Regions from separate parts of the Streptomyces sp. NPDC006510 genome, predicted to be linked through region 4. Evidence: riboswitches for the same ligand, from Rfam matches in the RefSeq annotation. Region 4 holds a riboswitch; each other region holds the start of a gene.
The links. Region 4 has a riboswitch for cyclic di-AMP ahead of ABZY11_RS18540 (peptidoglycan DD-metalloendopeptidase family protein). Riboswitches for the same ligand answer to the same signal wherever they lie in the genome.
Positions count from the first base shown of each region.

Region 1: it holds a riboswitch for cyclic di-AMP, as region 4 does, so the genes downstream of both, ABZY11_RS18675 (M23 family metallopeptidase) here and ABZY11_RS18540 (peptidoglycan DD-metalloendopeptidase family protein) in region 4, are expected to answer to the same signal.
Region 2: it holds a riboswitch for cyclic di-AMP, as region 4 does, so the genes downstream of both, ABZY11_RS04690 (transglycosylase family protein) here and ABZY11_RS18540 (peptidoglycan DD-metalloendopeptidase family protein) in region 4, are expected to answer to the same signal.
Region 3: it holds a riboswitch for cyclic di-AMP, as region 4 does, so the genes downstream of both, ABZY11_RS21925 (NlpC/P60 family protein) here and ABZY11_RS18540 (peptidoglycan DD-metalloendopeptidase family protein) in region 4, are expected to answer to the same signal.

Region 1 covers NZ_JBEXPH010000055.1:15,159-22,962, forward strand. Annotated here, with positions in the region: gene ABZY11_RS18660 (SPFH domain-containing protein) at 1-559, shown strand, start outside; tRNA gene ABZY11_RS18665 (tRNA-Met) at 661-734, shown strand; gene ABZY11_RS18670 (PP2C family protein-serine/threonine phosphatase) at 964-2,124, shown strand; cyclic di-AMP (ydaO/yuaA leader) riboswitch at 2,403-2,555, shown strand; gene ABZY11_RS18675 (M23 family metallopeptidase) at 2,567-3,709, shown strand; gene ABZY11_RS18680 (aldo/keto reductase) at 3,945-4,889, shown strand; gene ABZY11_RS18685 (PrsW family intramembrane metalloprotease) at 5,122-6,618, opposite strand; gene trmB (tRNA (guanosine(46)-N7)-methyltransferase TrmB) at 6,691-7,572, opposite strand; gene lhgO (L-2-hydroxyglutarate oxidase) at 7,565-7,804, opposite strand, start outside.
Region 2 covers NZ_JBEXPH010000008.1:67,511-75,314, reverse strand. Annotated here, with positions in the region: gene ABZY11_RS04700 (cytochrome P450) at 1-1,197, shown strand, start outside; gene ABZY11_RS04695 (transglycosylase family protein) at 1,303-2,265, shown strand; cyclic di-AMP (ydaO/yuaA leader) riboswitch at 2,566-2,737, shown strand; gene ABZY11_RS04690 (transglycosylase family protein) at 2,741-3,505, shown strand; gene eno (phosphopyruvate hydratase) at 3,791-5,080, shown strand; gene ABZY11_RS04680 (septum formation initiator family protein) at 5,250-5,720, shown strand; gene ABZY11_RS04675 (DUF501 domain-containing protein) at 5,782-6,315, shown strand; gene ABZY11_RS04670 (Ppx/GppA phosphatase family protein) at 6,419-7,360, shown strand.
Region 3 covers NZ_JBEXPH010000071.1:28,790-36,593, reverse strand. Annotated here, with positions in the region: gene ABZY11_RS21940 (alpha/beta fold hydrolase) at 1-223, shown strand, start outside; gene ABZY11_RS21935 (M23 family metallopeptidase) at 466-1,950, shown strand; gene pcrA (DNA helicase PcrA) at 1,995-4,460, opposite strand; cyclic di-AMP (ydaO/yuaA leader) riboswitch at 4,719-4,884, shown strand; gene ABZY11_RS21925 (NlpC/P60 family protein) at 4,883-6,052, shown strand; gene ABZY11_RS21920 (hypothetical protein) at 6,108-6,461, opposite strand; gene ABZY11_RS21915 (NlpC/P60 family protein) at 6,776-7,804, shown strand, end outside.
Region 4 covers NZ_JBEXPH010000054.1:32,383-40,186, forward strand. Annotated here, with positions in the region: gene ABZY11_RS18515 (STM4013/SEN3800 family hydrolase) at 1-448, shown strand, start outside; gene ABZY11_RS18520 (STM4012 family radical SAM protein) at 445-1,809, shown strand; gene ABZY11_RS18525 (STM4011 family radical SAM protein) at 1,818-2,696, shown strand; gene ABZY11_RS18530 (hypothetical protein) at 2,820-3,092, shown strand; gene ABZY11_RS18535 (SGNH/GDSL hydrolase family protein) at 3,108-3,953, opposite strand; gene ABZY11_RS18540 (peptidoglycan DD-metalloendopeptidase family protein) at 4,142-5,068, opposite strand; cyclic di-AMP (ydaO/yuaA leader) riboswitch at 5,074-5,228, opposite strand; gene ABZY11_RS18545 (alpha-galactosidase) at 5,525-7,621, opposite strand.

The DNA of each region.
Region 1 (7,804 bases), on a different contig from region 4:
GACCGAGCAGTACAACGCCCGCGCCGCGCAGGCCGGGCCGCTCGCTCAGGCAAGGGCTTCGCAGGAGGTCATCGAGGAGCAGACCGCGCTGGCCGAGCGGCAGGCCTCGCTCGCCGCGCAGCGGCTGGAGGCGGAGGTACGGCGTCCGGCGGACGCCGAGGCCTACCGGCAGCGCACCCTGGCGGAGGCGGCCCGTGACCGGGTGAAGTTCGAGGCCGACGGCGACGCGTACACCGAGCGGACCCTCGCCCAGGCGCAGGCCGACGCCAACAGTGTGCGCGCCGCTTCACTGCGTGACGGCAACCAGGAGCTCATCGCGGCCAACCGCATCGTGGAGAACCTGCCCGCCCTGGCCGACGCGGCCGCCCGCGGCATGTCCGGCGCCGACCTCACCGTTCTCAACGGCACCAATGGTGTCAACGAGATGGCGGCGGGCGTCGTCGGCCAGGGGCTGGCGATCCTCCACTCGTTGCAGCGGGGCGCGAACCCGGTGAAGCCGCCGGCGGTCCATGGGAAGGCCACTTCCGCTCCCCGTATCTCCGAGACGAATCCGTCCTGATGCGGCAGGGGTGACGGCCGGGGCGAAGGTCGGGGGTGAAGGCCGGGAGAACCCGAGTGGTCAAAAGAGCGCCGGACATGCCGTAGAGTTGTGTTCACCGACGCGGGGTGGAGCAGCTCGGTAGCTCGCTGGGCTCATAACCCAGAGGTCGCAGGTTCAAATCCTGTCCCCGCTACTGAAGAATTCAGGCCCGGCACGCATACAGCGTGCCGGGTCTGAATCGTTCGGTCCGTGGCCCGCGCGCAGCGGCCGGGGCAGCGGCCGGGTCTGGGCGGTACGTGAGCCACACCACATGTGTCCCCCCATTGGCCGACGAGGAGTCGCCGCCGCGTTCCGCTCCGGTGAGCCTGGGGTGGGGCGCGGTACCGTCCGCAGCCGCGCGCGTACCGGGCAGGAGACCACAGGTGTGGAAGCGGGAGAAGCGGCGTGGCAGGCAGGCCGGGGGCGGGGCCCGTACCCGGTCGTTCGTGCGCACCCTGCCCGCCCTGATGATTCTCGGCGGGCTGGTGTTCGACCTCCTCACCCCGCCGACCTTCACCGCCATTCCGTTGTTCGTGGCCGCTCCGCTGATCGCCGCCCCGTTCTTCTCGCTGGCCAGCACCATCCGCACCGGTATCGCCTCGATGCTGGCCGTCATCGCGCTGCGGCTGTACAGCAGCACGTTGCCGGACGTCGTGCCGTTGATCGAGCTGCTCACCCTGGCCACCGTCTCGGTCCTCGCGGTCGTGATCAACGGGGTCGTGCGGCGCGGCAACGAGCAGCTGGCCTCCGCGCGCTTCGTCGCGGAGACGGCCATGCGCGCGGTACTGCCGCAGCCGGCCGACCGGACCGGCGGACTGCATGTCGCGGCGCGGTACGAGGCTGCGCAGGCGGACGAGTTCGTCGGCGGCGACCTGTTCGCCGTGGCGGACACCCCGCAGGGGGTGCGGCTGGTGGTCGGGGACGTACGGGGGAAGGGGCTCGACGCCGTGGAGACGGTGGCGGTGGTCATCGGGGCGTTCCGTGAGGCGGCCGAGCAGGAACCCTCGCTGGAGGGGGTGGCGGGGCGGCTGGAGCGGGCGCTGGCACGGGAGGAGGCGCGGCGGGGCGGGCTCGACGCGCTGGAGGGCTTCATCACCGCCGTGCTGGCCGAGATCCCGCCCGGGCTGGCCCGGGTGCGGATCGTCAACCGCGGTCACCCCGAGCCGATCCTGCTGCACCCGGGCGGGGCGCTGGAGGTGCTGAAGCCCTCCGTGCCCGCGCTGCCGCTCGGGATGGGCCTGGGGGTGTGGCAGGAGCACACGGACGAGTGGGACCTGTCGGCCGGTACGACCCTGCTCCTCTACACGGACGGCCTCTCCGAGGCGCGGAACGCCGAGGGGGTCTTCTACGATCCGGCGGCCCGGTTGCGCGGGCGGATCTTTCCGGGGCCCGAGGAACTGCTGTCCGCGCTGACCGACGACGTGCGCCTGCACACGGGTGGCGAGACGACCGACGACATGGCGTTGCTCGCGGTCGCACGTCCCGCGGAGGGGCAGCCGGACCGGCGGAGGACCGTGCGGATCGTCGGTGCTGAGGAGGCGTGAGGGGCGGGTGCGGTGCGGGGGTGCGGTGCGGGGGTGCGACGGGTGCGATGCCACCGTGCGTAACCGAAGGGCGTCGCTCCGCATAACATTTGACGCAACATCAGAAACGGGGTAGTGGCTGAGGGTCGGTCAACTCATCCGATTCCGCCCGCTTTTGCCCCGTAAAGTCCAGGCCAAAGACGTGAACGATCAGTGGGAACGGCTTGGAATACGACCCCGGTGTCTATTAACGTTCGATAACGCAGCGCGGTCGTCCCAGCCGTCGTCAGTGGCGGCACCGTGCGCGAGCGCCGAATTCCGCAAGGGAACCGGGGAACCACCTACATGGGGTGAATCGGACACCTGTGTCTCGTGAGAGGCGGAGGGGCCCGTAGGAGACCTTCCTGCTCCGAACCCGTCAGCTAACCCGGTAGGCGAGAAGGAAGGAAAGGAGTGCGCCCCCGTGGCGTCCAACAAGCCTGCCCCCGAGGCCCCGTCTCGGTTCAATCCCGACTACGGCACCGGTTACGGAGCCGACTTCGGCACCGAGCCCGGCGGCGACTTCACCGGCGAATTCACCGGTGAGTTCGGCAGCGACTTCCGCGCCGACGGCAACGGCGAGTCCGACCGCGGCTGGGACGAGTGGAACCCCACCGAGGAGTCCGTCCGCCCGGTGCGCGGCAAGCACCGCGTCGCCAAGCAGCGCAACGGACTCGCCCGCAGCTCCACGGTGCTGGGTGTCGGCGTCATCGCGGCGGTCGGCGCGGGCGGCATGGCCACCGCGCAGAGCAAGCCGCCGGTCTCCATCTCCGTGCCCGACTCCATCGCGGACAACCTCCCCGACGCCAAGTCCCTTCCCGGCGTGGGCTCCTTGTTCTCCGACGAGTCCGAGACGGACAAGACCGAGGTCGCGGCCGCCACCGCCCCGCTGACCACCGCCGGCATCACCACCGCCGAGGCCGAGCAGGGCACGACGGATGCGGGCGAGGCGCTCCGCGCCCGCATCCTCCAGCAGGCCGAGCAGCAGCAGGACGCCGCCGCGGCCGAGGCCAAGGCGACCCAGGAGAAGGAAGCCGCCGAGAAGGCCGCCGCCGAGGCCGAGAAGCAGCAGGACGAGGCCAAGGCCAAGGCCGCCGCCGAGAAGAAGAAGGCGGAGGAGGAGGCCAAGAAGAAGGCGGAGGCCCTGCGGCTCGCCAAGCTCGCCGCCAGCTACGCCATCCCGACCTCCTCGTACACGATCACCTCGACCTTCGGCCAGGCCGGCTCGATGTGGTCCTCCGGCTACCACACCGGCCTCGACTTCGCGGCCCCGACCGGCACCCCGATCAAGGCCGTGCACGGCGCCACGGTCAAGTCGGCCGGCTGGTCCGGTGCGTACGGCTACCGCACGGTGCTGGAACTCGACGACGGCACGGAGCTGTGGTTCTGCCACCAGTCCTCGATCGGTGTCAGCGTCGGCCAGAAGGTCAGCACCGGTGACACCATCGGCCGGGTCGGCGCGACCGGCAACGTGACGGGACCGCACCTCCACATGGAGGTCCACACCGCCGACGGCACGGGCATCGACCCGATGGCCTGGCTCCGCGGCAAGGGCCTCAACCCCTGAGGCGACGCCCGCCCCGCGGGCCTCTTGATCCGAGCCGGTTCGCCGGCCGACGAACCCCGGCAGTCCTGACGCTCACCCCCCGACGTCAGGGCTGCCGGTCTGTTGTGAGCGGTGGGGAAGAGCGGGCGGTGGGGCAGAGGGCAGCGAGGAAGAGCGGCCGGTGGGGGAGAGCCGGCGGTGGGGAAAACGGCGAGCACCTGGAATAGCGGGCCCGCCGGAATTCGTTGATCCACTTATGACTTCTCTTCGCAGGCTGGGCCCTTCCGACCTTCAGGTCTTCCCGCTCGCTCTCGGCGGCAACGTCTTCGGCTGGACCGCCGACGAGGCGCAGTCGTTCGCCGTGCTGGACGCCTACGCCGCGGCCGGAGGCAACTTCATCGACACCGCCGACGGCTACTCCGCCTGGGTTCCGGGCAACGAGGGCGGGGAGTCGGAGACGGTCATCGGCAAGTGGCTGGCCTCCCGCTCCGACCGCGCCGACATCGTCGTCGCCACCAAGGTCTCCACCCACCCCTCGTACCGGGGGCTCGCGCCCGTCAACATCAAGGCCGCGGCCGAGGCGTCGCTGCGTCGGCTCGGCACCGACCGCATCGATCTCTACTACACGCACTTCGATGACGAGACCGTCCCGGTCGAGGACATCATCACCGCCCTCGACCAGCTGGTGAAGGAGGGCAAGGTCCGGGAGATCGCCGCCTCCAACATCAGCCCCGAGCGGCTCCAGGCCTCCCTGGACTTCTCGGAGCGCGAGGGGCTGGCCCGCTACGTCGCCCTGCAGCCGCACTACAACCTGGTCTCCCGCGACACGTACGAGGGCGAACTCCAGGACACGGCCGCCCGCGCCGGGCTCGCCGCCGTGCCGTACTTCGCCCTGGCTTCCGGCTTCCTCACCGGCAAGTACCGTCCGGGCGCCACGGTGGAGAGCGCGCGGGCCGAGAGCGTCAGCAAGTACCGGGACTCGGAGCGGGGACAGAAGGTCCTGGCCGCCCTGGACAAGGTCGCCCAGGAGCACGATGCGGAGATCGCGACCGTCGCGCTGGCCTGGCTCGCCTCCCGGCCGACCGTGGCCGCCCCGATCGCCTCGGCCCGCACGGTCGAGCAGCTGCCCGCGCTGCTGGCCGTCGCGGACCTCTCGCTGACCGAGCAGGAGCTGGCCGAACTCACCGAGGCATCCGCCTGACGCGCACGCGGAGCGCACCGCTACTGAGCGTGCGGCGGAGGCTCATGCGCAACGAATGCCCCGAGAGCGCAACGCTCTTGGGGCATTCGCGCTGAATGCGGCAGAGGTCTCACCGTCGCCATGGGCGGCCGTTCGGCTTCTTCGACGGCTCCGGCCACAGCCCCGGTGTCCGGAGTCTGCGGCCGCAGAAGGAACTGTTCGACGGTTTCGTGGACGCGGTGCGCCGAAGCCCTCAGTGCTGAACCGGCCCGTGCCAGGTCGACTGCCGGGGCGGCAGCATGTACGGGTTGTAGCCGGCGCCGTACTGCGGGTGCGGCGCCGGGGCCGCCCACGGGGGCGGTGGGTACGAGGGGCGCAGGCGGCCCGTTGCCTGGGCCGCGTAGGTCAGGGCGGGGGCGGCCACCTCTCTGCGTTGCCAGAGGTGGTGCAGCAGCTCCAGCTCGCGTTCGGCGAAGTCCGGGCCGGCCGCCCCGCGGCGGGCCCGCAGACGCAGCGAGGCCAGTGAGGTCGCGAACGACTCGTACTCGGCGACGGCCCGCGCAGCCGCCTTCCCGTGGGCCTTCGCCGAGGCTTTCGCCTGAGCGGAGGGCCTGGATGCGGGGCCGTACGGGCTCTGCCGGCTCCCAACGGCCTCGACGGCGTACCGTCGGCGGGCCGCGTCGCGGGCCAGGCCGCGGGCCCGCATCGACGCGAGGGCGAGCGGCTCCGCCGGGGTCAGCCAGCCGGCCGCCGCGTAGCCGGGCAGCTCGGCGGAGAGCATGCGAAGCTCCCGCTGGCGCGACCAGATCGCCAGCCAGGTCACCAGGCCGAAGACCGGCACCATGAACACCCCGTACACGGCGTAGAAGCCCCACGGGCTGAAGACCGCCGACCCGTTCCACAGCGCGTGCATGCCCATGGCGAGCACGAGCCCCAGCAGCGGCAGCACGATGCGGCGGATCCGCCGGCGCCGCGCACCGGCCGCGGCGAGCCCGAAACCTATGCCGGTCAGCACCGTGAAGAGCGGATGCGCGAACGGCGACATCACCGCCCGTACGAAGAACGTCGCGGCCGTCACCGACACGACGCCCGAGGTACCGATCTGCTGATCCTCGCCGAAGGCGTTGCCGAGGTAGAGGATGTTCTCCGTGAAGGCGAAGCCGCTCGCGGTGATGCCCGCGATCACGACGCCGTCGACGATCCCGGTGAACTCCCGTCTTCGGAACAGGAAGATCAGCAGGACCGCGGCGGCCTTGGCACTCTCCTCGACGACCGGGGCTATGACCGTGGCACCGAGGGTGTCGGCGTTCGACGGGTCGGCGGTGGCGGTGGCTATCCAGCGGGTCGCGAACGAATTCGCGAGGATCGCGACCAGTGCGGCGGCGAACGCACCCCAGGCGAAGGCGAACAGCACATTGCGCCAGGGGCCCGGATCGACCCGGTCCAGCCAGCGGAACGCCGCCATCAGCAGCGGCACGGGCAGCACGGCGAGCCCGAGGCCGACGAGAAAACCCTGAGTGCCCGTCTGGTCGCGGACCAGGGCCAGGATTGCCAGGCCACAGAGCGCGAGCACCGTGAACACGGCCGCGATGCGGAACGTCCGGCTGCGCCACACCATGCCGACGCGGCGCGGCCGGTAGCGCCAGTGCCTGCGCTCCGGCACGGCAGCCAGGATCTCGCCGACCCGCTGCTCCTTGAGGAGCGGGACGGCCGGTTGCGACTGCCGCTGCTGGACAGACCCGTCGGACACCACCCAATGACCCTAACCAGCAGCACTGACACCTGACCATGGGGCGCCCGGCCGGGCAGGGAGCGGCAGCTCTCAGCGGCGGGCGAAGAGCAGGTCGTGCACGACATGGCCCTTGTCCAGGCCCTGCCCCTCGAACCGGGTCAGCGGCCGGAACGCGGGCCGGGGCGCGTAGCCACCGTCCGCCCGGGTGTTCTCGAAGAGGGGGTGCGCGGTCAGCACCTCCAGCATCTGCTCGGCGTACGGCTCCCAGTCGGTCGCGCAGTGGATCACTGCCCCCGGCTTCAGCCGCTGCGCCACCAGATCGAGGAACTCCGGCTGGATCAGCCGCCGCTTGTGATGGCGCTTCTTCGGCCATGGGTCGGGGAAGTACACCCGCAGCCCGTCCAGCGAGTCCGGCTTGAGCATCTCGCGCAGCAGGATGATCGCGTCGCCGTTGGCCACCCGGATGTTGGACAGGCCGTTCCGTTCCGCGAGGCCGAGCAGATTGCCCTGGCCCGGGGTGTGCACATCGACGGCGAGGATGCCCGTGCCCGGGTCGTCGGCGGCCATCTGCGCGGTCGCCTCGCCCATCCCGAAGCCGATCTCCAGCACGGTCGGGAGCCCGTCGAACAGCTCGGGCAGGTCGAGGACGCGCTGCCCGTCGATGTCCAGGCCCCACTTGGGCCAGAGCCGCAGCAGGGCGTCCTCCTGGCCGGGCGTGACGCGGCTGCGGCGCGGCTGGAAGCTGCGGATCCGGCGTTCGTGGTGCGAACCGGCCGGGTCGATGGCGGGCCCGCCCGGGAAGCGCGGCTCCTGGCGCAGCCTGCGCTGCCGCTCGAAGGAAGCGGCGCGGAGGTCGTCCGGAATCCCGGCAGCGTCGGCAGCGGACGAGGAGAGATTCTCGGAGACGTTCTCGAAGGAGCCCTCGGAGACGATCTCGGAGGAGCTCTCGGAGGGGTTCATGGGCTCAGACACAATGCCCCGATTCTACGGCGGGCGGCCTCCACCCCGTCTCCCGTGCCCGGAGCAGCGCCCTGCGTGCCACCTCCCGCCCGATGGGCAGCGAGGCCGTCGCGGCGGGCGACGGAGCGTTCAGTACGTGGACGGTGTGCGGGGCCTCGCGGATCAGGAAGTCGTCCACCAGGGTGCCGTCCCGCAGCACGGCCTGGGCCCTGACCCCCGCCGGGGCCGGCCTCAGATCGGCCTC
Region 2 (7,804 bases), on a different contig from region 4:
CGCGAGCACAGCCCCGTGCACCGGACCGCGCTGCCCAGCGGCGTCGAGGCCTGGCTGGTGACCCGGTACGCGGACGCGCGGCAGGCGCTCGCCGACACCCGGCTCTCCAAGAACCCGGCGCACCACGCCGAGCCGGCGCACGCCAAGGGGAAGACGGGCATCCCGGGCGAGCGCAAGGCGGAGCTGATGACGCATCTGCTGAACATCGACCCGCCGGACCACACCCGGCTGCGCCGCCTCGTCTCCAAGGCGTTCACCCCGCGCCGGGTCGCCGGGTTCGCACCGCGCGTACAGGAACTGACGGACCGCCTCATCGACCGCTTCATCGCGGAGGGCGAGGCGGACCTCATCCACGACTTCGCCTTCCCGCTCCCCATCTACGCCATCTGCGACCTGCTCGGCGTCCCGCGCGAGGACCAGGACGACTTCCGGGACTGGGCGGGCATGATGATCCGCCACGGCGGCGGCCCGCGCGGCGGGGTGGCCAGGTCGGTGAAGAAGATGCGCGGCTATCTGGCCGAACTGATCCACCGCAAGCGGGAGAACCCGGGGGACGATCTGATCTCCGGGCTGATCCGGGCCAGCGACCACGGCGAGCACCTCACCGAGAACGAGGCCGCCGCCATGGCCTTCATCCTGCTCTTCGCCGGATTCGAGACCACGGTCAATCTCATCGGCAACGGCGTCTACGCCCTGCTGCGCAACCCCGGTCAGCGCGAACGGCTGCAACTCTCCCTCGACTCGGGGGAGAGCGGGCTGCTGGAGACCGGGATCGAGGAACTGCTGCGGTACGACGGACCGGTGGAGCTTGCCACCTGGCGGTTCGCCACCGAGCCGCTGACGCTCGGCGGACAGCACATCGCGGCCGGGGACCCCGTGCTGGTGGTGCTCGCCGCCGCCGACCGCGACCCGGAGCGCTTCGCGGACCCCGACACGCTCGACCTCGCACGACGTGACAATCAGCACCTCGGATACGGGCACGGCATTCACTACTGCCTGGGAGCGCCGCTCGCCCGGCTGGAGGGACAGACCGCACTCGCCACCCTGCTGAACCGCCTTCCGGACCTGCGATTTGCGGTGGAACCTACCGATTTGCGGTGGCGTGGCGGGCTCATCATGCGTGGACTTCGCACGCTCCCCGTGGAGTTCACACCGGGGCCCGCCGGCGCCGGAAATGACACCCTGTCAACTCTGTGACTTTCACGTGATCTGCGCTGCATCGACTTGTGACGCGCGTTCGAGTCCCGCTAGGTTCACCGTTCGACTCACCAGTCACACGTCAGTCACACGGAAGGCAACCCCATGGGCTCCGCGAACGGCAGACACCGTCGCCCCCGTCAGGCACCCGCCATCGTCGTCGCCGCGGGTGTGACCGGATCGGCCATCGCCATCCCGCTGCTCGGCGCCTCCGGCGCGCACGCGGCCGACGCCACGACCTGGGACCGGGTGGCCGAGTGCGAGAGCGGTGGCATGTGGAGCGCCGACCTCGGCAACGGCTACTACGGGGGTCTGCAGTTCTCGCAGGAGACCTGGAAGGCGTACGGCGGTGAGGCGTACGCGGAGCGCGCCGACCTCGCCAGCCGGGCGCAGCAGATAGCGGTGGCCCAGAAGGTGCTGGACGACCGGGGCCCGCAGGCCTGGCCCAGCTGTGCGGTCATCTCCGGCCTCGCCGCGGACGGGACGCTGCCGGGCGTCGACCCGGGCTCCGTACCCGCCGACGACCCGACCGGGAGCGCGAAGCCGGCTGACGACGCGTCGGCGGACCCGTCCGACGACACGACGCCCTCCGAGCGCGCCTCGGACGGTACGGACGCCGTGGACGGCACCGACGGCTCGGACGAGGCCGGCAAGCCGTCAGGGGGGACCTCGCCGTCCCCGAAGCCCTCGGCCTCGACCACCCCGTCCCCCGACGCGCCCTCGGACGCACCCCGTGACCCGTCCGGCTCGCCCGACTCGTCCACCGGTGTGGGCGGCAAGCACCGCGGCGCGCCGGCCAGTGAGGGGAGCCGCGGCACGGACGGCGGCGGCCGGGAGTCGGGCCGTCATGCCTCCCGCGGCGGCAACGACGCGCGCGACACGGCCGAGCCGGCGGCTGACGGCGCGTACACCGTGCGCCCCGGCGACAACCTCTGGTCGATTGCTGACGCACAGAAGGTTCCCGGCGGCTGGCCCGCACTCTATGAGGCCAACAAGGGTGCCGTCGGCTCCGACCCGGACCTCATCCTCCCTGGCCAGAGCCTCGATCTCGATGTGAAGACCAAGTGAGGGAAGTCTGATAATCGACTAAAAGCGCCTCAAAAACTGGGGCAGTTCAGGGACCTATGTCCACTTATGCGCAAGTGAGACATGGGTCTCTTTGCGTCAACTGGCGTGTCGCGCCCGGGGGGCCCTCCCGTATCGCGTCCCACCTGCGGAAACGATGGTTCTTCAGATGCAAGTACGGGCCGATTGTCCGATGTGTCCATCTTTGAATGTGAGGGTTGCGTATGTTTACGGTCGGAATCGCTCGCACCGCGGGCCCCGTCGACCGTCACGCCGAATCCTGCCGTCGGTCGAAGGGAACAGACGCGTAAAGCGCCGTAGGCAGGAGCGGGGGACCCAGGTAAGCGCCGGACCCGATCGTCGAAAGACGCATCAGGACCGGCTTGGGGTGAAGTCGCGTGCTAGGACGTGCGACCGGGCAACTCACTTGGCCCGAACCCGACAGCTCACCTCGCAGGCGTCGGTGAGGAGAAGTTCCATGCTGCTTTCCAGCAAGGGCAAGCACCGCCGCCCGTCCAAGGCCGTCCGTATCGCCACGCTCGCCGGTGTCGCCGGTGCCGCCGTCGCCGTGCCCCTGATGGGCGCGACCAACGCCTCCGCCGCCTCCGTCGCCACCTGGGACGCCGTCGCCCAGTGCGAGTCCGGTGGCAACTGGTCCATCAACACCGGCAACGGCTACTACGGCGGGCTGCAGTTCTCGCAGTCCAGCTGGGCCGCCGCCGGCGGTACGCAGTACGCCGCCCGTGCCGACCTGGCCACCAAGGCCCAGCAGATCGCCACCGCCGAGAAGCTCCTCGACATGCAGGGTCCGGGTGCCTGGGCCTGCGCCGGTGCCGGCGGCCTGACCAACGACGGTGTCGACCCGGGTGTCGACACCGGCTCCTCCTCGAACTCCGGCGCCTCCGAGCAGCAGAGCGCCCCGGCCGCCCCGAAGCAGCAGTCGCAGCCGGCCCAGCAGGCCCAGCCGAAGCAGAGCGAGCGCACCGAGGCCCCCGCCGCCTCCCGCTCCGAGCGCTCCGCCGCCCCGCAGGCCGAGTCGAAGAAGACCGTCACCACCCCGACCGGCGAGAAGGTCAAGAAGGGCGACGGCGAGTACAAGGTCGTCTCCGGCGACTCGCTGAGCCAGATCGCCGCCGACCACAAGGTCGAGGGTGGCTGGCAGCAGCTGTTCGAGCTGAACAAGGACATCGTCAAGGACGCCGACCTGATCTACCCGGGTCAGCAGCTGCACCTGACGAAGTAGTCACGGCTCTCTCCTCCCTGAGCACCCCGGCCCGGCGCGCATCCCCCGTATGCGCCGGGCCGGGGTTCCGCCGTCTGTGCTCGGGAGAGCGCCGGACCGTTCAAGTGTTGTAGTTACCGACCAGTAAATTTCTGGCTGTTTGCCCGGCAATGTGAGCCCTTGGGTCCTTTTTCGTCCCAGGGGCCGGGCGGTCGGCCGACTGATCGGGCCGGGCCGGTTAGGCTCTTGTCGCAAGGCCAAAGTGACCCTGCACAACCAGCGTCATATCCCAGAAGGAGATGCCTCGTGCCGTCCATCGACGTCGTCGTAGCCCGGGAAATCCTCGACTCCCGCGGAAACCCCACGGTCGAGGTAGAGGTCGGCCTCGACGACGGCAGCACGGGCCGTGCTGCCGTTCCGTCCGGCGCCTCCACCGGTGCGTTCGAGGCCATTGAGCTTCGCGACGGTGACCCCAACCGCTACCAGGGCAAGGGCGTCGAGAAGGCCGTCCTCGCCGTGATCGAGCAGATCGGTCCGGAGCTCGTCGGCTACGACGCCACCGAGCAGCGGCTGATCGACCAGGCGATGTTCGACCTGGACGCCACCGAGAACAAGGGCTCGCTCGGCGCCAACGCCATCCTCGGCGTCTCGCTGGCCGTCGCCCACGCCGCCTCCGAGGCCTCGGACCTGCCGCTGTTCCGCTACCTCGGCGGCCCGAACGCGCACCTGCTGCCCGTTCCGATGATGAACATCCTCAACGGCGGTTCGCACGCCGACTCCAACGTGGACATCCAGGAGTTCATGATCGCGCCGATCGGCGCCGAGTCCTTCTCCGAGGCCCTGCGCTGGGGTGCCGAGGTCTACCACACGCTGAAGAAGGTCCTGAAGACCAAGGGCCTGTCGACCGGTCTCGGCGACGAGGGCGGCTTCGCGCCGAACCTGGAGTCGAACCGCGCCGCCCTCGACCTCATCATCGAGGCCATCAAGGAAGCCGGCTACGCCCCGGGCAAGGACATCGCGCTCGCGCTCGACGTCGCCGCGTCCGAGTTCTACAAGGACGGCAAGTACGAGTTCGAGGGCAAGTCCCGTTCGGCCGCCGAGATGACCGAGTACTACGAGGAGCTCGTCTCCGCGTACCCGCTGGTCTCCATCGAGGACCCGCTGTACGAGGACGACTGGGCCGGCTGGAAGGTCATCACCGACAAGCTCGGCGCCAAGGTGCAGATCGTCGGCGACGACCTCTTCGTCACCAACCCGGAGCGCCTGGCCCGCGGCATCGAGGAGGGCTCCGCCAACGCCCTGCTCGTCAAGGTCAACCAGATCGGCTCGCTGACCGAGACCCTGGACGCCGTCGAGCTGGCCCAGCGCAACGGCTTCAAGTGCATGATGTCGCACCGTTCCGGCGAGACCGAGGACGTCACCATCGCCGACCTCGCGGTCGCCGTGAACTGCGGCCAGATCAAGACCGGCGCCCCGGCCCGCTCGGACCGCGTCGCCAAGTACAACCAGCTGCTGCGCATCGAGGAGATCCTCGACGACGCCGCGGTGTACGCGGGCCGCTCGGCGTTCCCGCGGTTTCGCTCCGCGAACCAGTAGGCACAGCGCTCCGCGAACCAGTAGGCACAGCGCTCCGCGAACCAGTAGGCACAGCAAGGGCTGATCCCTTCCGGCCCGTCAGGGGCCGGAGGTCATGGCGTCCGTCCGTCCCCGTACTCGGTCCCGTACCGTGTGCGGGGACGGACGTGTGTAGTGGGGAGGCGGAGACATGGCCGCGAAGGACCGGGACCGGTTCTCCACCGCGACCCGGCTGCGGCTGCTCGGCGAGCAGACCGCTGCCCGTGTCTACCGGTCCCAGAACCGCCGCCAGGCCCGCCGCTCACGGCTCACCGGCCGGGCGGCCTTCCTCGCGCTCGTCGTCTGCTCCCTCGTGGTCGCGCTCGCGTACCCGATGCGGCAGTACGTCTCGCAGCGGGACGAGATCGCCGACCAGGAGCGTCTGGCGCAGGAGGCCAAGGCCCGGACCGAGGAGCTGCGCGACGAGAAGGCGCGCCTCCAGGACGATGCGTACATCAGGCAGCTGGCCCGGACGCACCTGCACTACCTTCTTCCCGGGGAGACCGGTTACACGGTGATCGACCCCGACGCGGTCAAGGAGCGCGAGGGCAGGACGGACGAGTCCGGCCGGCCGTGGCACTCCAACCTCTGGGACGGCGTCGACAGCGCCGACCGCGACTGACTCTCTTCCCATCCATCTGCAGAACCGCAGTTCGAGCAGCCCGATCAGAACCTAGGCAGGCATGGAAACGCCCCCTCCCCAGACCGAGTCCACCGCGCCCACCGAGGCGGACATCGCCGCGTTCCAGCAGCAGCTGGGCCGCCCGCCGCGCGGTCTGCGCGCGATCGCGCACCGCTGCCCGTGCGGCAACCCGGACGTGGTCGAGACGCAGCCCCGGCTGGAGGACGGTACGCCGTTCCCGACGACGTACTACCTGACGTGCCCGCGTGCCGCGTCCGCGATCGGCACGCTGGAGGCGAACGGGGTCATGAAGGAGATGACCGAGCGCCTCGGTACGGACCCCGAGCTGGCCGCCGCGTACCGGGCCGCCCATGAGGACTACATCGCACGGCGCGACGCCATCGAGGTGCTGGAGGGCTTCCCGAGCGCGGGCGGCATGCCGGACCGGGTGAAGTGCCTGCACGTCCTGGTCGGGCACTCGCTGGCCGCGGGGCCGGGGGTGAACCCGCTGGGCGACGAGGCGATCGCGATGCTGCCGGAGTGGTGGCGCAAGGGGCCGTGCGTTTCGCCGTGCGGCGAGCCGGACGAGGGCTGACCGTTCGCCCCGGGGGCTCCGCCCCCTGACCGCCGCTCCTCGATCGCCGGAGGGGCTTGAACTGCTCCTCGTCCGCCGGAGGGGCTTGATTTGGGAGTGCTTCATGACCCGCGTGGCCGCCATCGACTGCGGTACCAACTCCATCCGTCTGCTCGTCGCCGACGCGGACCCGTCCACCGGTGAGCTCGTCGAGCTCGACCGGCGGATGGAGATCGTCCGTCTCGGCCAGGGCGTGGACCGCACCGGACGGCTCGCCCCGGAGGCCCTGGAGCGGACGTTCGCCGCCTGCCGTCAGTACGCGGCGGTGATCAAGGAGCACGGGGCGCAGAAGCTCCGCTTCGTCGCCACCTCCGCCTCCCGTGACGCGGAGAACCGGGACGAGTTCGTCCGCGGGGTGCTGGAGATCCTGGGCGTCGAGCCCGAGGTGATCAGCGGTGACCAGGAGGCGGAGTTCTCCTTCACCGGCGCCACCAAGGAGCTCGCGGGCCGCGACCACCTGGCGAAGCCGTATCTCGTCGTGGACATCGGCGGCGGCTCCACCGAGTTCGTCGTCGGCGACGACCATGTGCGGGCCGCGCGCTCCGTGGACATCGGCTGCGTACGGATGACCGAGCGGCACCTGGTGCGCGACGGCGTCGTGACCGACCCGCCGACCGCCGAACAGATCGGCGCGATCCGGGCCGACATCGACGCCGCCCTCGACCTCGCCGAGGAGACCGTCCCGATCACCGGGGCCGCCACCCTCGTCGGCCTCGCCGGGACGGTCACCACGATCGCCGCGATCGCCCTGGGGCTCGACGCGTACGACTCCGAGGCGATCCACCACTCCCGGATCTCCTTCGAGCGGGTCCAGGAGATCACCGGCCGGCTCCTCGGCTCCACCCACGCCGAGCGGGCCGCGATCGGCGCGATGCATCCGGGACGGGTCGATGTGATCACGTCCGGGGCGCTGATCCTGCTCGCCGTGATGGAGCGGACCGGGGCCCGGGAGGTCGTCGTCAGCGAGCACGACATCCTCGACGGAATCGGCTGGTCGATCGCCTGAGGGCTGTCCCGTAATCCCCCGCCAGGGATTAAGGGACAGCCCTCGGAACGGGCCGCTCACACGGACCTTGGCCTGCACCTTTGAGCCCTCACGAGCCACTCGGGCGGTGCTCGGAGGGACACGGCGCGACGAAGTTCGTGAACTTCTTCACAAGGAATTCGGCTCCGTGGAGGGCGGTTCTGGTCCGAATGGGCATCCGGAGCCGCTCGCAGGGCCGTTGAGCGGTCGCGCGGGAGTGTTCCGTACGTGTTGCCGGTGCGTGAATCGGAGCGGTGGTTCACTCTGTCCGGAGGGCCAAGGGCCAGCTCACAAGCGGTGAACAACGTTCGCCGTCACACCGTGGTTCCCCTGCGGTGTCATGACCTCGGTCACGTGGGCGGCGAAGTGTAGCAGAAGGTGGCTCATACCTTGTGAAGGGGCTCACGAGCATGCCCTCCGAGGGGG
Region 3 (7,804 bases), on a different contig from region 4:
CCGCACCCGGTTCGTGAGCTTCTGGAGCGAGCTCGACCGGGTGATCGTCCCTGCCGAGGCGGCCCGGATCGACCATCCGGATCTCGACGCGCTGAACGTACGCGTCACCGGGATCGGCCATCTCGCGCTGCCGGTGCATCCGGCCGTCGCCGCCGCGGTCCGGCAGGCGCTGGAATCCCGCGAACCGACGATCGAGGCCACCGGAACCGCGGGAGCCGCCTGAGCCGAACGGGTCGGCCGAGCCGGCGACGACGCCACAAATAGAACGCGTTTCGAACATAGAGCCAAGGCTGTGTGCGCAGTCCGTCGAAAGACGGCCGATTGCCCGTTTCCTGAGCCGCCCATGCCCGCCGAAGATTGTCGGCGTCACGTACCGCCGGGTACAGTCGCGGCCACTGCTCCCCCTGGGATCCCCCCGCCGGACCCCAGAGCACAGGTCCTGCTGCCGAGGCGAGAGAGAAGTTGGTGAACGACCAGCACCCCCACGCCGGGTACGCCGGATACGACAGCGAGGCGACCGGCAGCTTCGACAGCGATCCGCTCTTCGGCTCGCTCCCCGGCGGTCACGACGGCGCGTACGGCAGCGGCTACGGCGCCGGGCAGTCCGGCTACAGCGGCCAGTACGACTCCACCCAGTGGGACACGGGCGCACACCCGACCACCTCGTACGACGCCTACGCCCCGTACGCCGCGCAGCCCCAGCAGCAGTACGAGGCAGGGCCGACGTACGAGACCACGGCCACCTGGACGCCCATGGCCGACTACGGCACGGAAGCGACCACCGCCACCGCCACGTTCGCCGGCATCCCGGCACAGGGCGGCGCGCCGGACGTCTCCGGTCAGTGGGACACCAGCGGCTGGCACCCGAACGGCCAGTGGGCCACGAGCGACTCGGCCTCGTACGACACCGGCGCGTACGACGCCACTGCCTGGAACACCGGCGCCACGCCCGAGCACGAGCAGCAAATCGCGCAAACTGAGCAAACCGCACAGGTGTCGCACGAAGCGCCGCCGGCACACGAGGCGCACGGAACCTACGAGACCTACGCCGACCTGGGTTCCTACGACCCCTACGAGCCCTACCTCACCGACGGCGCGGACAGCACGGGTGACGCGGACGAGGCGGACGGCGCGGACGTCACGGACCTCGCGGAGGCCGCACCCGGCTCGCAGCGCACGCTCAGCCGTCCCGCCACCCGCGGCGGCAGCCGCAGTCGGCGGCGTTCCCCCGCGAAGCGTTCCGCGCTCCTCACCGTCGCCATCCCCTCCGCCTGCGTGATGAGCGTGGCCGGAATCGCCGCGGCCTCGGTCGGCGGGCTGGGCGGCGAGGACAAGAAGGACGACAGCACCAGGATGGCGGCGGCCGACCCCGGCTCGGTCAAGGCGGGCGCGGCCAACAACAAGCTGGACACCCAGCTCGCCAACCTCAGCGCCGACGCCGAGAACTTCGCCGACCGCGCCAGCCGCACCCAGGAACGCATCGACCTGCGGGAGCGGCAGGCCGCCGAGAAGAAGAAGCGCGAGGAAGAGGCCGCCCGCAAGGAGGCGCTGCGCCCCAAGTTCGTCATGCCGGTCAAGCGGCACGGCCTCAGCGCGTACTTCGGCCAGGCGGGCGTCAACTGGATGTCCGTGCACACGGGCATCGACTTCCCGGTCATGGAGGGCACGCCGGTGATGGCCGCGACGGACGGCACCGTGCGTACCCAGCTGAACAGCGCCTACGGGAACATGGCCATCGTCACCATGGCCGACGGGACCGAGACCTGGTACTGCCACCTCAGTGGCACCAGGATCCGCTCGGGCCCGGTCAAGGCCGGTGACGTCATCGCGTACTCGGGCGACACCGGGAACTCGACCGGCCCGCACCTGCACTTCGAGGTGCGGCCCGGCGGCGGTTCGGCGGTGGACCCGCTGCCCTGGCTCCGCAGCCACGGCGTCAACCCGGGCTGAGCCACCCGGTCGGGGGCCGCGGCCCCCGACCGCTGCCGCCCCGCCTACAGCTTCTCGACCGGCGCGTACCGCAGCAGCAGCTTCTTCGGTCGCTCGTCGCCGAAGTCGACCGTGGCCTTCGCCTGGTCACCGATGCCCTCAACGGCCGTGACCGTGCCGAGCCCGAACTGGTCGTGCGTGACCCGGTCCCCGACGGTCAGCGTGATCGTCGGCTTGTCCGAGGTCCGCCGGGTCGCGAAGCCCGAGGGGCCGGAGCGCGCACGCGACGCGGACAGCGACGACGTGATCCCCGACGTCGGTCCGGCCGGGGCCGCCATCGGCCCGGTCCGCTTCCACTCCAGGTGCTGGTCCGGGATCTCCTCCAGGAACCGCGACGGCGGGTTGTACGAGGGCTGACCCCACGCGCTGCGCATCGCCGCCCGGGTCAGGTAGAGCCGCTCGCGGGCCCGGGTGATGCCGACGTAGGCGAGCCGCCGCTCCTCCTCCAGCTCCTTCACCTGTCCGAGCGCCCGCATGTGCGGGAAGACGCCGTCCTCCATGCCGGTCAGGAAGACGACCGGGAATTCGAGGCCCTTCGCGGTGTGCAGCGTCATCAGCGTGATGACACCGGAGCCGTCCTCGTCCTCGTCGGGGATCTGGTCGGAGTCGGCGACGAGGGCGACCTTCTCCAGGAACTCGGCGAGCGTGCCAGTACCGGGGCCGGTGCCGGGGGCCGCGTCAGGGCCGGCCGCCCCCTGCTCCTGCTCGAATTCGAGGGCCACGGCGGCCAGTTCCTGAAGGTTCTCGATCCGGGTCTCGTCCTGCGGGTCGGTGGACGCCTGGAGTTCGGCGAGGTAGCCGGTGCGCTCCAGGACGGCCTCCAGGACCACCGCGGGGCCCGCGCCCGACTCGACGATCGTGCGCAGCTCCTCCATCAGCGTGTTGAACCGCTTGACGGCGTTGGCCGACCGGGCCGCCATGCCGTACGCCTCGTCGACCCGGCGCAGCGCCTGCGGGAAGGTGATCTTCTCGCGCAGGGACAGCGCGTCGATCATCGCCTCGGCGCGCTCGCCGATGCCGCGCTTGGGGACGTTGAGGATGCGGCGCAGCGGGACGGTGTCCTCCGGGTTGGCGAGGACGCGCAGGTAGGCCAGGATGTCCCGGACCTCCTTGCGCTCGTAGAAGCGCACGCCGCCGACGACCTTGTAGGGCAGGCCGACGCGGATGAAGATCTCTTCGAAGACGCGGGACTGCGCGTTCGTACGGTAGAAGATCGCGACGTCACCGGCCTTGGCGTCGCCCGCATCGGTCAGCCGGTCGATCTCGTCGGCGACGAACTGCGCCTCGTCGTGCTCGGTGTCGGCGACGTAGCCGGTGATCCGGGCGCCCGTGCCGGCGTTCGTCCAGAGGTTCTTGGGGCGGCGGCTCTCGTTGCGCTCGATGACCGCGTTGGCGGCGGACAGGATCGTCTGCGTGGAGCGGTAGTTCTGCTCCAGCAGGATCGTGGTCGCGTTCGGGTAGTCCTCCTCGAACTGGAGGATGTTGCGGATGGTCGCGCCGCGGAAGGCGTAGATCGACTGGTCCGCGTCACCCACGACGCACAGCTCGGCCGGGGCGTCGCCCTCGCCCGCCGGGCCGACCAGCTCCCGTACGAGGGTGTACTGGGCGTGGTTGGTGTCCTGGTACTCGTCGACCAGGACGTGCCGGAAGCGGCGGCGGTAGTGCTCGGCGACGTCCGGGAACGCCTGGAGCAGGTGGACTGTCGTCATGATGATGTCGTCGAAGTCCAGCGCGTTGGCCTCGCGCAGCCGGGACTGGTACATCGCGTAGGCCTGGGCGAGGGTCTTCTCGAAGCCGTCCGCGGCCTGGCCGGCGAAGGTCTCCTCGTCGATCAGCTCGTTCTTCAGGTTGGAGACCTTGGCCGTGAACGACTTCGGCGGGAAGCGCTTCGGGTCCAGGTCGAGATCGCGGCAGACCAGGGCCATCAGCCGCTTGGAGTCGGCGGCGTCGTAGATCGAGAACGACGAGGTGAAGCCGAGCTTCTTCGACTCGCGGCGCAGGATGCGTACGCACGCGCTGTGGAAGGTCATGACCCACATCGCGTTGGCGCGCGGTCCGACGAGCTGCTCGACGCGCTCCTTCATCTCGCCCGCGGCCTTGTTGGTGAAGGTGATCGCCAGGATCTGGCCGGGGTGCACCCCGCGCTCCGCGAGGAGGTGGGCGATCCGGTGGGTCAGCACCCGGGTCTTGCCCGAGCCGGCCCCGGCGACGATGAGCAGCGGGGACCCCGCGTGGACGACGGCGGCACGCTGCTCGGTGTTCAGCCCGTCGAGGAGCGCCGCGGAGTCGATGACGGGGCGGTGCGCGCCGTCGCGGTAGTAGGCGTCCCTGGGCGGCGGGGGCCCGTCGAACACGCCCGCGAAGAGGTCCTCCGGCACCGCTTCGGGTGCGGAGTCCTCGGGGGGCGGCGGGGGCTCTTCCTCCGAGTGCTGGAGGCCGGCCAGGAAGCTGTCGTCAAAGAGGCTGCTCATCGCTTGTCGAGTCTAGGCCGCCGCACGGACACCCGTCGGCCGCATGGCGAACCGCGCGCCTACGACGGACACCCAGCGGAGGTGCGCGCCCACACCGCGTAAGGAATCAGGGACCCTTGCCCGCTCCGGGCACGCCGCTTCGACAAGGTCACGAAAACGTATCGGGCATATCGAACATCAACCTTCACAGCAGCACCATGGGTTGGCTAGCGTGCTCGACCGGGCGGCCCGTACCCCCTTGAGGCGAACCACGCCGAGCGGGCGCCTCCGCCGAATCCGGGCTGCCTCCGCGGGAGTTCGGAACCGGGGACCCATACGCAGCACCGGGGTGAATCGGTCCTTATCCCCCACTCGGACCGTAGGGCAGCCTTCCGTTCCGCCCGAACCCGACAGCTAACCCGGTAGGCGGTCCACGGAAGGAGATGCCGGCCTTGGCGTCGCATCGCAAACCGCGCACCCGGGTGCGCACCACCGCACCGGCCGTCGGGCTCACCACGGCGGCACTGGCGTCCGTGACCCTGCTCTCCACGCAGAGCGCCACGGCCGCTCCCGATCCGAAGCCCGGCATCGAGGACGTCCAGAAGAAGGTCGACGAGCTCTACCGGCAGGCGGGCACCGCGACCCAGCAGTACAACCAGGCGAAGGAAGCCTCCGCCGCCCAGCGCGCCAAGGTCGACGCCCTGCTGGACGACGTCGCGAAGCGCGCCGACAAGCTCAACGAGGCGCGCAGGACGCTCGGCGCCTACGCGGCCGCGCAGTACCGCAGCGGCTCCATCACGCCGAACGCCACGTTCTTCCTGGCCGACGACCCGCAGTCGTACTTCGACCAGAGCCAGTTGATGGACCGGATGACCAGCCGGCAGCAGCAGGCGATCACGGACTTCCGTACGCAGCAGGCCAAGGCGTCCAAGAAGCGCGCCGAGGCCGTGCGGAGCCTGGAGACGCTGACGACGACGCAGAACACGCTGCGCACCAGCAAGCAGGACGTCCGGACGAAGCTGGGCGAGGCGCGCACGCTGCTGTCGAAGCTGACCGCCGAGGAGAAGGCGCGGCTCGCGGAGATCGAGCGCAAGAAGGAGGCGGAGGCCAGGCGCAAGGCCGAGGAGCTGGCGAAGCAGCAGGCCGCCGCGAAGGCGGAGGCGGACCGCAAGGCCGAGGAGGCCGCGAAGGAGTCGGGTTCCGGCAGCGGTACAGGGACTGGCTCCGGCACGGGCACCGGTACCGGCTCGGACAGCGACGCGACCACCAAGGCGGAGAAGGTCCTCGCCTTCGCCAGGGCCCAGATCGGCAAGCCGTACGTCTGGGGCGCGACGGGCCCGGCGTCGTACGACTGCTCCGGGCTCACCCAGGCCGCGTGGAAGTCGGCGGGCGTGGACATACCGCGGACCACCTGGGACCAGGTCAAGATCGGCACCCGGGTCGCCACGGCGGACCTGCGGCCGGGGGACCTGGTCTTCTTCTACGACGACATCAGCCACGTCGGCATCTACAAGGGTGACGGGATGATGATCCACGCGCCGAAGCCCGGGGCGAACGTGCGCGAGGAGTCGATCTACTACATGCCGATCCACGGCAGCGTGCGGCCGGCGTAGCAGGCCTCCACGCGCCGCGCCGCCCCGGTGCCGGGGCGGCGCGGCGCGGGCGGGATCAGGTCCAGAGCGTGGCGATGAAGATGTTGAGCACCGTCAGTCCGCCCACCGCCGCGAAGGCGCCCTTGTCGACCGTCTCCTCGTCCCGCTTGATGTAGACGAGCGCGAGGATGACGACCAGGACCAGCGTCTTGACGCCGATCTTGATGTTGTTCACGTGGTTGCCGTCGGCCTCGTTCAGCCCGACCAGTGCGACACCGGTGACCAGCATGGTCAGCGCACCGTGCAGCATCGCCGGGACGAACCGGGCCGTTCCCGCGCCCATCGCCTTCATCTGGGTCAGGAAACCGCCCAGCAGGGAGGCGATGCCGATGATGTGCAGGGCGACGAAGACATGAATGAGTACGTCCATGAGGCCGCAGCCTAGCCCCGGCCATATCACCACTCGGCAGGCAGGTACACCTTCCCGATCGCTTCACTCACACCTGTACCAATTGCCTGACTCTGGTGCAATTTTCCCGATCACTGGACGACATCGCCACGCCAAATTCAGACAATAAGCGTCATTACGACTCCTGCCCGTGCCCCGGGTTTAGCGTCCCTGATCAGGTGACCGCCCGCACCGCCGCTCCGTACGCGGACGGCGCACCGGTCGCCCCGCCAGGAGTTGTGGCGGGCCCGTCGGTAGCCCCCGACGGGCAGTCGTCAGGAAGGACGCACGCCCTCGTGGCAGCGCATCGAAAACCCAAGCAGCGCCCGTACACCGGCCCTGCTGCCCGCACCGCGGCGACCCTCGCCCTCGCCGGGGCCGCCACCGCCGCCGCACTGCCGGGCCCGGCGCACGCCGATCCGCAGCGCACCCCCGCCCAGGTCAAGGCCGAGGTGGACCGGCTGTACCACGACGCGGAGGTCGCCACCGAGCAGTACAACGGCGCGAAGGAGAAGGCCGACGCCGCGGAGGACGCCCTCGACACCCTGCGCGACGAGGCCGCCCGCAGGACCGAGCGCCTCAACGCCTCGCGCGACGCGCTGGGTTCGTTCGCCGCCGCGCAGTACCGCACCGGCGGCCTCGGCACGTCCGTGCAGCTGGCGCTCTCCTCCGACCCCGACCAGTACCTGGAGCGGGCGTCGTACGTGGACCGGATCGGCGACCGCCGGGCCGCCGCGCTCGACAAGGTCCGCCATCAGGTCGCCCAGATCGCCATGCTGCGCTCGCAGGCCGAGGGGAAGCTGGCCGCACTCGCCTCCCGCCGGGCCGAACTGAAGAAGCACAAGGCGACGATCACGACCAAGCTGGCCGGTGCCCAGCAGCTCCTCGCCCGGCTGACCCCGCCCGAGCGCAGCGCCTACGAGAACTCCGACCACGGTTCGGCCGGCGCGCGTACCGCCGACCGCGCCGACCGCGCCACCGCGCGCGGCCCCGTCCGGGCGCCGAACGCCCGCGCCGCCGAGGCCGTCGCGTTCGCGTACGGGGCACTCGGCAAGCCGTACGTCTGGGGCGCCACCGGCCCCTCCTCGTTCGACTGCTCCGGGCTCACCCAGGCCGCCTGGCGCTCCGCCGGTGTCTCGCTCCCCCGGACCACGTACACCCAGATCAACGCCGGCCGGCGTGTCTCGCGCACCGAACTCGCCCCGGGCGACCTGGTGTTCTTCTACTCCGGCATCAGCCATGTCGGGCTCTACATCGGCAACGGACAGATGATCCACGCCCCGCGCCCCGGAGCGCCGGTCCGGATCGCGCCGATCGACCAAATG
Region 4 (7,804 bases):
GCGGGGACCGCTCGGCTCCGTGCTGCCCGGCATGTTCCAGGAGAGCCACTGGGAGCCGGAGTTCGGCGTGGCGTCGCCCACCTCCTTCGAGGCACAGGTGGCCCGTGCCGAGCAGGTCGTCGCCCAACTCCCTGCGGAGCAGCGGCTGTTCCTCTTCGTCAATGTGTCCGCCATGCATCAGCCCAACTGGTTCCACCGGCCTGGCGCCAGCCGCGAGGCGGGCGACTCCCGCGCCACGCACGCCGCGGCCCTGGAGTACGTCGACGCCCATATCGGCAGGCTCTTCGCCGCCGCGAGCAGCCGCCGCCGCTGTTTCGCCATCGTCTGCTCGGACCACGGCACGGCGTACGGGGACGACGGCTACACCGGTCACCGGCTCGGTCACGAGTCCGTCTGGACCGTTCCGTACGCGCACTTCTTCCTGGAACCGGGGGCCACCGCACCATGAGCCGCACCACCACCGCCGCGCCGGCCACCCGGCCGTACCAGAGCTATGTCTACGCCTATCCGCACAAGACCGCCTACCGGCCGCTCGCCGACCGGCCGGGGCTGCGCGAGCTGTGGGCGGCCGAGCGCAAGGACGCGCTCTCGCTCTACCTGCACATACCGTTCTGCGAGGTCCGCTGCGGCTTCTGCAATCTCTTCACCCGGATCGGTGCTCCCGACGAGCTGACGACCCGGTACCTCGACGCGCTGGACCGGCAGGCCACCGCGGTCCGTGATGCGCTGGGCGACGACGGGCCGGTGCGTTTCGCCGCGGCCGCGTTCGGCGGGGGTACGCCCACGTTCCTGACCGCGGCGGAGCTGGAGCGGCTCTGCGACATCGCGGAGAAGCGGATGGGCGCCGATCTGCGGTCCGTTCCGCTCTCGGTCGAGACGTCGCCGTCGACCGCGACGGCCGACCGGCTGGCCGTCCTCGCCGACCGCGGTACGACCAGGATCAGCATCGGGGTGCAGAGCTTCGTCGAAGCGGAGGCGCGGGCCGCGGTGCGCCCGCAGCGGCGGGCCGATGTGGAGGCGGCGCTGGACCGGATACGCGATGCCTGTATCCCGGTCCTCAACATCGACCTGATCTACGGCATCGACGGGCAGACCGAGGACAGCTGGCGCACCTCGCTGGACGCGGCGCTCGGCTGGCGGCCGGAGGAGCTGTATCTCTACCCGCTGTACGTGCGCCCGCTGACCGGTCTGGGACGGCTCGACGCGGACGGCGGGGCGTCGGCCGACGCGGCCTGGGACGAACAACGGCTGCGGCTGTACCGGGCGGGCCGGGACCATCTCCTGGCCCATGGCTACGAGCAGGTTTCGATGCGGATGTTCCGCCGCGCCGACGCCCCGCGCACGGACGGCCCCGACGACTACGCCTGCCAGACCGACGGCATGATCGGCCTGGGGTGCGGCGCCCGCTCGTACACCACCAAGCTGCACTACTCCTTCGACTACGCGGTCGAGATGCGGGAGGTGCGGGCGATCATCGACGGCTACGCCGCCACCGAGGACTTCTCGCACGCGGAGGTCGGACGGTACGTCGACGGCGACGAGGCCCGCCGGCGCCATCTCCTGCAGTCGGTCCTCCAGGCCGAGGGGCTGCGACTGGCCGACTACCGGGAGCGGTTCGGCACCTCGCCGGCCGACGACTTCCCCGCCGAGCTGGCCCGGTTCGAGGCACGCGGCTGGCTCGACGCACCGGCCGGGGCGTCCGGACTGCTACGGCTCTCCCCCGAGGGCCTGGCCCACTCCGACGCGCTGGGCCCGGAACTCTTCTCCCCCGACGTACGCGCCGCGATGGCCGCGTACGAACTGAAGTGAGCCCGCCCATGGACCTGACGATCCTCTACCGCGGCCCGCTCTCGTCGTGCGACTACGACTGTCCGTACTGCCCGTTCGCCAAGCGGCGCGACAGCCCGGAGCAACTGCGTGCCGACCGGGCCGCGCTGGAGCGGTTCACAGCGTGGGCCGCGGCGCAGACCGATGACCGGATCTCGGTCCTGTTCACGCCGTGGGGCGAGGGCCTGGTCCGCTCCTGGTACCGCCGTGCGCTGGTCGAGCTGGCGCAGCTGCCGCACATCCGCCGGGTCGCGATCCAGACCAACATCAGCAGCCGTACGGGCTGGCTGGCCGAGGCCGGTGAGGTGGGCCGCGAGAAGATCGCGCTGTGGTGCACGTACCACCCGGGGCAGACGCCGCACGAGCGGTTCCTCACCAAGTGCCGGGAGCTGACCGCGCTCGGCATCCGGCACAGTGTCGGTGTGGTCGGGCTCGACGACCATCTCGACGAGGCACGGCGGCTGCGCGCCGCGCTGCCGGACGAGGTCTATCTCTGGGTGAACGCGGCGGAGGGCCACACCTATACGGACGAGGAGGCGGACCGCTGGACGGCCATCGACCCGCTCTTCCCCTACAGCCGGCATCCGCACCGGTCGGCCGGGCTGCCCTGCAGGACCGGTGAGTCGGTGATCTCGGTGGACGGCGACGGCACCGTGCGGCGCTGCCATTTCGTACCGGCGGAGCTCGGCAACCTCTACGACGGGAGCTACCGGCGGGCGCTCGGGCCGCGCGCCTGTCCGCTGGCGGTCTGCGACTGCCACATCGGCTATGTGCACCTGGAGACGCTGCCGCTGTACGACGTCTTCGCGGGCGGTGTGCTGGAGCGGATACCGGCGGATCCGCTGTCGTGGCCCGCCGGACCGGCCTGAGGTCCAGGCGGGTCCGGCGAGCGACCCCGGCCTTGCTACGAGGGCGACCTGCTGCTTGTCACCGTCAATGTCCCCGCTTCGTCCTGGTCCCCGCTCCCGGACCTCGGCGCGCGGCTGCGCGCCGTGATCACGACATTGCCGGAGGCGGTGGTGGCCTGCCTGCCCCGCGGCTCCGCCGAGGATCTCGCCCGCTTCGTCACGCGGCCCGAATCGCTTCGCCGACCGGATGAGGGCACGGGCGAAGGAACCCGCGAGGGGCCAACGATCCGAAGCGGGGATTCGCCGGCAGTGGGCGGCGACTTTGTCGAGGATGAGCAAACCGCGGCCAGCGGAGACACTTCCGCAATCAAGTGGCTTCTCGACTGGATCACGCCGGGCTCGCGGGGTCCGGCCTGATCCAGACGAAAGACCCTAGAGCGGCAGGAGGTCCGGGCGCTTGGCTTCGACGTGGTCGCCCGAGGACTCGCCGCGCAGCCGTCGGCCGATCCACGGAACCAGGTACTCGCGCGCCCAGTGGATGTCGTCGCGCCGCACTTCGAGGGTGCCACGCTGTGCCTGCGGGGGCCATTCCTGGTCGGGGTCGGCCGGCACGTCGATGCCGAGGACCTGGGCGGCGCGCAGCGCGACCCTGGTGTGTCCCTCGGGCGACAGATGGAGCCGGTCGTCGTCCCAGGCGCGCCGGTCCTGGACGGACCGCAGCGACCACAGGTCCAGGACCGGGCAGTCGTAGCGGTCGGCGATGGCCCGTACATGGGCGGTGTACGTGGCGATCTTGCCGCGCAGATGGCGCAGCACGGGAACGCCACGGGTGTCGAAGCCGGTGGTGACCATGACCGTGCCGACCGCCTCGGTCAACTCGGCGACGGCGCGCTCGAAGCGCTCGGCCACGTCGTCGGGGTCGGTGCCCGGCCGGATGATGTCGTTGCCGCCGGCGCAGAAGCTCACCAGGTCGGGTGCGAGCTCCCTGGCGCGGGGCACCTGCTCCTCGACGATCTGGTCGAGGAGGCGTCCGCGTACGGCGAGATTGGCGTACCCGAAATTCCCGTGCGCGGAGCCTTCGGCGCCCGTCGCCGCATCGGGGTCCGGGAGCTGGTCCGCGAGGAGTACCGCGAAACGGTCCGCCCAGCCGACGAAGGTCCCGTCCGGGCCGGGGTCGCCGACTCCCTCGGTGAAGCTGTCGCCGATCGCCGCGTACGACCCGATGACGCCCTGTCGGTTGTTGACGCCACGTTGGTTTTTTCTCGAATCGTCTGCCACAAACGCTTATCCTGCACCGCTGAATGTGACCTACGCGACCGTAATAAGGGGTTGACGGGTGGTGAGATAGACCACCCGGTCAGTTTTTGGTAAAGGGGGAATAAGCAGAGGGGCGGTGCGCCGCCGCGCACCGCCCCTGCTGTGTTGCTCAGGTCATGCTTTGTCGCTCAGCTGCCCGGCCGTTCGGCTCAGACGTAGATGCCGTGCGAGGCCAGGAAGGCGATCGGGTCGATGTCCGAGCCGTACCCCGGGCCCGTGCGGACCTCGAAGTGCAGGTGCGGGCCGGTGGCGTTGCCGGTGGCACCGGAGAGGCCGACCTGCTGGCCGGCGCTCACGGCCTGACCCGCCGAGACGGAGAGGGAGGACATGTGGCCGTACTGCGAGTAGTGGCCGTCGGCGTGCCTGATGACGACCTGGTTGCCGTACGCGCCGCCCCAGCCGGCGGTGACGACGGTACCGGAGGTGATGGCCTTGACGCTGGTGCCGGTGGCGACGGGGAAGTCGATGCCGGTGTGGCTGCCGCTGGACCAGTTGGAGCCGGAGGCCCGGTAGTTGGTGGTGTGGTTGCCGGGGACCGGGTGGGCGTAACCGGAGGCGGTGCTCCGGGCGGCCGGGGCCTTGGTCTCCGGGGCGGCGGTCACGGACTTGGCCGGGGCGGACTTCTGCGCGGCCGACGAGGCGACCGAGGGCGCCTTCGACGGGAGGGCCGAGCCGGTGCCGGCGCCGGTGGGCGCGGCGTTGCCGGACGCCTTGGCAACGAGGGTCAGTTTCATGCCCGGGAAGATCAGGCTGGGATCCTCGCCGACGACCTTGCGGTTGTCCTGGTACAGCTTCTGCCAGCCGCCCTTGATCTTGTGCTCGGCGGCGATCTTCGACAGGTAGTCGCCGGAGACGACGGAGTACGTCGTGGTGGCGGCCTGCTTCTGGGAGACCGGCGCGGCCTGCGTGGCGGCGGCCGACTTCGGTGCGGCGGCCGGAGCGGCCTGCTCCACGGCGTGGGCACCGGTGGCACCGAGCAGCGGCAGTGCGACGACGGCGCCGCCGGCGCTTGCCGCGGCGACGCCACGGGCGATGGTGCTGATCTTCGGACGACGGTGCTTACCCGATATGGGCATGAAGTACTTCCTCTCCGGCGCCTACGAGGTGAGCTGTCGGGTTCGGGCTGGAGATGCCCGGCCGCGCCGAGCGCGACTTCACCCCGAGCCGACCGGATTTCTCCGGTCGGCGGCTTACCTGGTTCCCCCGCTCCTGCCACGCGATGAGTGGATGCGGATTCCGGTCGGCGGCAGGATTAGGCGGTCCGTCCGGATTGACGGTGACCGTAAGCGAGCCGGGACGACGAGAACAAGCCACGGGTTCCACGCCGGAATCCGCGCCGGGAATTCAGCGCGGAATTCCGGTCACACTCCGTGGATTAAGGATCTTTGATTTCCGCGCCGCGCACGGATGCCCCAACATTGCCGTCACCACACACCGTCACGGATATGATTCCGCTCACGAGGCGGCACCCATGTCCCGCATAAACGGGGCATGTTATGGCAAATAACCGCATTACGGACATGCCGCGAGTGTCACCCCCGTCGGAGCCTCAGCACCCGCGCGTCGAGATCGCCTCGGAGTCCGGTGTGCAGTCCCTGATGCAGCAGCGCCGAACCGTGGTGCACCGCCCCCGTGTCCAGGCAGGTGTACGTCGCCGCGGGGTCGAGCCCGCGCAGCCGCAGAGCCGGGGGCCGCTCCCCGTACCTCTGCGCCTCCAGCCACATCAGGACCACGGTCTCCTCCCCGTGGACGTACTGGACCGCACTGAGTCCGCCGCGCGGCTCGCGCAGCCGGTACAGCTCGCCCCACTGCACGATCGGCCGGATCTCCTTGTAGATGTCCACCCAGGTCCGCGCCTCGGCCAGCTCCTCCTCGCTCCATTCAGTGAGGTCCCCGCCGACCCCGAGCACACCGGCCATCGCGCTCACGAAACGGAAGCGCAGCGAGCTGACCCTGCCGTTGAGCTGGTGGTTCGGACTGTCGGTGACCCAGGCGGCCATCACCCGGGCCGGATGGAGGTGCCCGAAGCCCTCCTGGATGGCGAGACGGTCGAGCGGGTCGGTGTTGTCGGAGGTCCACACCTGGTCCGTACGGGACAGGATCCCCAGGTCGATCCGGCCGCCGCCGCCCGAGCAGGACTCGAACGCGACCGAGGGATGCGCGGCCCTGAGCCGGTCGATCAGCGCGTACAGCGCGTCCACGTGCTCGATCCAGAGCTTCTGCGGGTACTCCTCGCCCGGCCAGCCCGCATCGGTGAAGCAGCGGTTGAAGTCCCATTTCACATAGTCGACAGGTGTTTCGGAGAGCAGCGTGTCCAGCTGCTCCCAGAGATACTCCTGCACATCGGGGCGAGCCAGATTGAGCACCAGCTGATGGCGGTACTCCGTCCGCGCCCGCCCGGGGAAGTGCTGCACCCAGTCGGGGTGGGCGCGATAGAGATCACTGTCCGCATTGACCATTTCCGGCTCGACCCAGATTCCGAACTGCATGCCGAGCCCGTGCACTTCGTCGGCGAGCGGCTTCAGGCCGCCGGGGAAGCGGTCCGGATTCGGCGTCCAGTCGCCGAGCCCGGCCCGGTCACTGGTCCGCTGCCCGAACCACGCGTCGTCCACCACGAACAGCTCGACGCCCATCGCGGCGGCGCGCTCGGCGAGGGCACGCTGCTGGTCCATCGAGATGTCGAAGCCCGTCGCCTCCCAGGAGTTGTAGAGCACCGGCCGCAGGTTCTCCGCGTCCGGGATCACATGGGCCAACTGCCAGGCATGCCAGGCGCGGCTCGCGCCGCCGAACCCCTGCCCGCTCCACAGACCGGCGAATACGGGCGTGGTGTACGACTCCCCCGGCGTGAGCCGCAGCAGTCCGGAGTCGTCGTAGCCGGCGCCGCCGGTGATCTGTACGAGCCCGTCGGGCAGCCGCTGCACGGAGATCCGCCACGACCCGGACCAGCCGAGCGCGCAGCCGTAGACCTCGCCGCTCTCCTCGGTCGCCGCACCGTCGGCGTCCAGCGCGACCCACGGCAGGTACTGGTGGCCGGTGTGGCCCCGCCTGCTGGAGATGACGCTCTCGCCGTAGGTCAGCTCCGCCCGCGCGATCCGCGACTCCGCCGCCCAGCGTCCGTGCAGCCGGCTCAGCCGCCAGCCGTCCCGGGCGGGCAGCGACCAGGCGGCCGCGTCGGCGCGCAGCAACTCCAGCGGCGCGCCGTCCGGTCCGGCGTGGGCGACGGTGGCCCAGCGCTCCACGACATCGGAGTCGTCCCGCATCCGGTAGTGCAGGGTGAGGGCGAGCCGGTGCACGGAGTCGGTGAAGTCGATCCGCAGTTCGTCCCCGTCCACCACGGCGGCGCCGAAGGCCCACTCGGTGCCGCGAACCTCGGGGGTGCGTACCGAGAGTGCCGGGCGGACGAACCTGGGGCCGCCCTCCACCGGATACTCCTCCCGGCCGTCGAGATGGGACTCGAAGGCCCTGAAGGGCAGCTCCGGTGCCGCGGCCAGCGCCTCGGCCGCCGCGAGAGTGATCCTCGGCCCCCAGTGCAGATGGATCAGCTCGTCCTGCTCGGTCAGTCGCAGTGCGTAGCTGCTGCTCGCCCCGGTGAGCAGCCAGGTCCGGCCGGTGTTGCCCGTCTCGATCATCGTATCCCCACATTCAAACAGTTCCGCACATCATCGACCATCGGCGGGGCACGGGCAACGGCCTGGCGAGGAATTCACCGGGCGGATTCGCCGCGGGAGAACCGGAGTTCGCCCGGGTATCGACAGGGAAAGGCCGAGATGATTGCCTGAGGAATCAATGTCGTATCGTCGCCGGAGTGGCCT